One region of the Cytobacillus sp. FSL R5-0569 genome, then DNA from elsewhere that is predicted to be linked to it. Evidence: riboswitches for the same ligand, from Rfam matches in the RefSeq annotation. Region 1 holds a riboswitch; the other holds the start of a gene.
The links. Region 1 has a riboswitch for cobalamin ahead of MKX78_RS05460 (hypothetical protein). Riboswitches for the same ligand answer to the same signal wherever they lie in the genome.
Positions count from the first base shown of each region.

Region 2: linked by a shared signal. The riboswitch ahead of MKX78_RS14095 (ribonucleoside-diphosphate reductase subunit alpha) and the one ahead of MKX78_RS05460 (hypothetical protein) in region 1 are both predicted to bind cobalamin.

Region 1 is NZ_JBBOWW010000001.1:1,039,466-1,042,581, reverse strand. It holds gene MKX78_RS05470 (bifunctional 2-methylcitrate dehydratase/aconitate hydratase) at 1-449, opposite strand, end outside; gene mmgD (citrate synthase) at 466-1,587, opposite strand; gene MKX78_RS05460 (hypothetical protein) at 1,532-1,807, opposite strand; cobalamin riboswitch at 1,971-2,173, opposite strand; gene MKX78_RS05455 (MarR family winged helix-turn-helix transcriptional regulator) at 2,401-2,844, shown strand; gene MKX78_RS05450 (MFS transporter) at 2,861-3,116, shown strand, end outside.
Region 2 is NZ_JBBOWW010000001.1:2,785,052-2,788,167, forward strand. It holds gene MKX78_RS14095 (ribonucleoside-diphosphate reductase subunit alpha) at 1-1,224, opposite strand, end outside; cobalamin riboswitch at 1,389-1,566, opposite strand; gene MKX78_RS14100 (heavy metal translocating P-type ATPase) at 2,099-3,116, opposite strand, start outside.

The DNA.
Region 1 (3,116 bases):
TGAGCCTTGATCATCATTTCCAGGACTTCAATCATTTTAACTGGCTCTTTACCAACTGAAAGACGTTGCCTACTTAAATAATCTGCAACTGCCAAAATACCACCAAGGTTGTCAGAAGGATGCCCCCATTCAGCAGCTAACCATGTATCATTGTAATCCAGCCAGCGAATCATACAGCCAATATTAAATGCACCTCTAATGGGGTCTAATTCAAATGATGTACCAGGGACTCTTGTTCCATTAGGTACAACCGTTCCTGGCACAACAGGACCAAGTAGTTTTGTACATTCAGGATAATCAAGCGCTAATATTCCACAACCAATTGTATCGAGCAAGATATAATGTGCCGTGCGATAAGCCTCTTCACTTGTTATTTCATAATCCAATACATAATCAGCAATTTCCGTTAAAATAACATCGGTTTCAACCTTTTCATTCGTTTTCAGCATTTACTCGTACTCCTCCTCAATTTGGTAAAGTATGACGTGCACCTGAATAAATGACCCGCGGTCTAAATAAGCGGTTGTTTTCATGCTGTTCAATGACATGGGCACATAAACCAACCGTTCTTGCACTAAAGAAAATCGGTGTGTAAAGTGGGATAGGAATTCCTAACATGCCATAAACCGGTGCGGCATAATAATCTAAATTAGGGTATAGCCCTTTCTCAACTTCCATGATTCTTTCTCCTGCTTCACATTTTCGAAGCAACGAATCATCTCCATTTTGTATGGATAACTCCTGTAGAGCTTCCTTCATCATTAATGCTCTTGGGTCCATTTTTTTCATATAAACTCTATGACCAAAGCCCATAATCTTTTCTTTTTTAAATAGTTTTTTATAGAAGAGACCTTCCACGCCAGCGACACTTTCCGCTTCATTCAACATGTACATAACCGCTTCATTTGCACCGCCATGCAAGCTACCTTTTAAACTTGCAACTGCGCCCGTTAACGCTCCAAATAGATCGGATTGCGTGGAAGCAATTACTCTTGCTGCAAATGTTGAGTTTGGCATTTCATGTTCACTATATAAAAGTAATGATTGGTCAAATACTCTTTCTTCTAAATCGGAAGGTACTCTACCAGTTAACATATAGAAAAAGTTGGCACTATATGATAGGGATTTATCCGGTTCAATTCTCTCCAGACCTTGTAATATACGATAACTGTTAGCTACAATTGTCGGAACTCCGCCAAGTAGACGATAAGCTCTTTCTTTATTTGCTTGCTTCGACCTATCATCTAAGGTCGAATCATATCCAGCCAAGCTTGAGATGCCAGTGCGGAGCCCATCCATTGGATGTGTTCCTTTTGGTAAATGAGTAAAAACCTCCATTACGGCCGTTGGTATTTCATAATAGGACTTTAACGTATTAGCTAATGAATTTTTTTCCTCGTCTGTTGGTAATTGATCTTCTAGAAGTAAATGGATAATATCTAAATAGCTTTTCGTTTTTGAAAGTTGAATTAAGTCATAACCTTTTATGACAATCTCTCCATGAACAGTATCTAAAAATGAGATGCTGGTCTCAGAAGCTATGATTCCCTCTAACCCTGGTATATACTTCTCCTCCATGCTCACAATCATTTTCCTCCCATCCAATTACATCATGCCTGACAATGCTGTAAGCCCTTTCAGCATTCCTTAAATATATTTGGATCTTCTCTTCTTCTACAGAGAGTGTTCGGATGTCTTCTTTATACTGATCTAATACTCTTTTTAAACTATAACTCTCAGCAGAATAGCTGTTCATCATGATCGTTGATTTCATTATGTTCACATAATAAGGAACGGTTCCAAACAAAGCTTTTTCCTCCGTTCTTGCTCACCTTTTTACCATATCAATCCATTAAAAAAACAACTTCTAGAAAGAAGTTGTTAAGTTCAAACGAATACTAAAATAAACATGCGACCTTGGCATGTATTCATTACCCGTACTTAACACCTCCTATATCCACGTAGGAATTGATGTTTACACTAAACAGGCAGGTCTCCTGGCTTATGGTCAACATGATACGAAACCTTCCCATCTCCATTTTTAGGAAACAGTGGTATCTTTCATATCACTCGCAAATACAGTTGCGGGACAGCGACGGAATCCAACCGTACTTCCCTTTTAAGTAAATAGACAAGCGAGCATTCTATTTACACCTATTTTTGAAAATATTCAATTGTTCTATTTAAATATATCAATATTTTAGAAAATTGACAATTATTTTCTTAATTGTACTACTTTTCACTTTTAACTAACACTTGTTATTATAACAATTTAAATGTCGCCTACAAACATCTCTTAAAAGAAATACAATTTTAACATAACATTTACCATTTTACAGAAAAAAATCTATCGCCCATAGACAGACAAGACGGCTTTTTGTTATAGTATATTAGTTACCATTGATAACTATTTTAAATGAGGTGAATATTATTATTGCTAGCCAAAGGTTCTTTCATCACTTTATGATGCTTTATCGCCCTTTTGAGAATAGACTAAACAGCTTATTAACGAAACATCAATTACAACGGGCACAGTGGACAATCCTTTATTATCTCTACCATTTTGGTCCAACAACTTTAGTAGAGATTGCTGCATATCAAGGTGTCGAAAAGCCAACAGTTACGAGGACCATAAATCAGCTTGAGGAATATGGATATGTAGAAAAAATCCCAAGCATGGATAAACGTGAAAAGAAAATGAAAATAACGAACGAAGGTGAACGCATATACAAAAAAATCCGCATTCCGATTGATCAGTTCGAAATGGAAATATTAGAGGGAATCACACCTGAGGAACAAGAAGAATGTATTCGTATTTTTGATAGTATTAAAAGCAATTTGTAAGGAGGAAGAAAAGAATATGAGTTCAACAAAAGAAAAATTATGGACCAAGGACTTTATCACCGTTTCTTCCGTAAACTTTTTTCTAACATTAGTGTTTTATTTATTAATGGTTACGATTGCGGTGTATGCCGTTGAAGCACATCATGCGACCGCCAGCCAAGCTGGCTTAGTTACTGGCATATTTATTATAGGAACATTGGTAGGAAGATTGTTTATCGGTAAATATATTGATCGTATTGGACGGAAGAAGACTTTAATCATTGGCTTACTAT
Region 2 (3,116 bases), 1.7 Mb from region 1:
ATCCCGATAGAACATAAATGGTGTTCCAGTTTCTAATTGACTACGCATGATAGACTTCATAATATCGATAGCAGGAATTTCCTTCTTCGATAGCTCTTCATTATTGACACATTCTAGATATTTCATTCTAAAAGTACCTGCACCAACTTCTTCATCATAATAATCTTCTAGTGAGAAGCCCATTTTTTGTCGAACCTCATGTGGGTCAAATAAATACCAGTTACTACGCTCTTCTACTTTTTCCATGAATAAATCAGGTAGACATACACCGGTAAATAAATCATGTGTACGCAATCTTTCATCACCATTATTTAACTTTGCATCAAGGAAAGAGAAGATATCCTTGTGCCAAACGTCTAAATAAACGCTAATTGCCCCTTGTCTTTGTCCAAGTTGATCGACACTTACAGCTGTATTATTTAGTTGTTTCATCCATGGAAGCACCCCAGATGAAGCGCCTTTGAACCCTTTAATCATACTACCTCTACTACGAATCTTACCTAAATAAACGCCGATTCCACCACCATTTTTAGATAGTGCAGCAATGTCTGTATTACTGTCATAAATTGAATCTAGACTATCATCAACTGTTTCGATAAAGCAGCTAGATAGTTGTCCCCAATTCTTACCTGCATTAGATAAAGTTGGTGTAGCTACGGTCATAAATAAGTTACTCATTGCCCAGTAAGCTTCTTTTACTAATTGCAGCCGATTTTTTTCTTCTTGATGCATAAGAATCATTGCAATAACCATCCAGCGTTCTTGAGGCAATTCAAAAATCCTCTTTTGGCGATCTTTTGCTACATAACGATCCGTAAGCATTTTGATCCCGAGATAAGTAAAGAGCTGATCTCTTTCAGGGACAATTTCTTTGCCTAATTCATCAATTTCTTCTTTTGTATAACTAGATAATAAAATAGGACTATAAATATCAATATCACTTAATTGTTGAATTAAAGAATGAAAATCACCATAAGCCTGACCACTGTACCCTCGGTTCTCAGCTGCTTGTTGATAAATCTTCTTTAAATATAAATGGGCAGCCACATATGTCCAATCAGGTTCATTAACATTTATGTAAGAAAGACATTCTAGTATTAACTGATCGTAGAAACTATCTAACTCTAAGTGATTTAATTGATCTGCACGCTTTTCTAACGCACTAATTGGTAAGTTGTTGAATTGTTGATATAATTGTTCAAAATTGACTGTCGTATCAATCATTGTTTTCAAATTCCTTCCTCCTTCAAACTATTTCTATCAAATTTAGGCATAAAAAAAACCGCCCCAGTTACACCTTGAGCGGATCAAACGACAGTATAAATACAAGTGTACAATACACTCTTTTCATCAACTGTCGTTTCATCTTCTCAAGCCCCGAAGAATTGAAACTTTTGATTAAGAAGGCAGGTATCCTGGCTTGTGTATCAATCTACTAAGAGCCTTCCCATTCTTTCAAAAGAACAGTGGTTTCCTCTTTTCGTCACACTTACAGTTGCGGGTACAGCTCCGGCTTATCCGGATTCCCATTTTAAGTCCATTTGGACTCCTTCAACCAATTACTATATGTAGTTGTTAAGAAGTAAAAAAATAACTATATATTGTATCTGAGATTGTATGAGTAATCATATCACATCATTTCATAGAATACAATTTATTTCTTTTATCTAAATCTAAAATATACATTTCGTTCTTTTAGCGGTAAATTTAAGACCATAATAAATAATAGCATTTCTTATTTGTGTAAAAAAGTCTTGAAATCCATTAAAAATTGTTCAAGCTGACCAACTCTACTTTTTTACCTTCAAACGAGTATGCTTAAACCAGAAAAGTAATAGTTTTTTGGTAAATAAATTAAAAAATCATAGAATTGTTGAAATAAATCAATGGTGTTAAAGTTGTGGGGCAAAAATTAATTAAAGGTATATTCCATATTAAAAGAAAATAATTTATCTTAAAGGACAAAATTTTTTTACCAATCTTCTTCATGTCTTCTATAAAAATAGAAAAACAAACTAACTATTTAAATTAGCTTGTTTTTCTCATTCAGTTTATTGTATAGAATGTTTTATAGAAATTCATACGGAACTTGTTATTTTTATCTTACACGTTGCAAACGAAGTGCATTTAATACAACGGACACAGAGCTAAACGCCATCGCAGCACCTGCTAACCATGGTGCTAAGAAACCTGCAGCTGCAATAGGAATACCGATTGTATTATAGCCAAACGCCCAAAAAAGATTCTGTTTAATATTACGAATGGTTTTTTTACTCATCATGATTGCATCAGCAATACTATTTAGATCACCACGCATAAGTGTAATGTCTCCTGCTTCCATGGCAATATCTGTACCTGTACCGATAGCCATGCCGATATCGGCAGTTGCTAATGCTGGGGCATCGTTAATACCATCTCCTACCATCGCTACCTTTTTCCCTTGACTTTGTAGCTTTCTTACTTCTTCTGCTTTCGTTTCTGGTAAGACTTCTGCAATGACTTTTGATATACCTACTTCTTTAGCAATGGCTTGTGCGGTTAACTGGTTATCTCCAGTCATCATAATAACTTCTAACCCCATATCATGTAGCCTTTGAATCGCTTCGTTTGATGAATCTTTTATCGTATCAGCTACAGCAAGGAGGCCTTTTGCTCTACCGTTAATAGCCACAAGCATAGCTGTTTTTCCTTCACCTTCTAATTCTTTCATTTGTTTCGAGAACCAAGAGGAGTCTATCCCATTCTCTACCATTAATCTAACTGTACCAATCAGTACATCTTTTCCTGTAACTTTCGCAGAGATACCATAACCCGGTAGCGCTTCGAAATATTCACTTTTTACTTTTTCTATATTTCTCTCCTCTAACCCTTTCACAATGGCTTCAGCAAGAGGGTGTTCAGATGACTTCTCACTCGCAGCAACAATGGAAAGGAAATGGGCCTCATTTGTTCCAGGCTCGACTATGATATCGGTTAATACAGGCTGACCATTTGTAACAGTACCTGTTTTATCAACCACAACAGTTGTAATTTCATGTGTCATCTCGAGATGCTCTCCACCTTTAAATAAAACACCCATCTCGGCTGAACGGCCAGACCCTGCCATAATTGAAGTA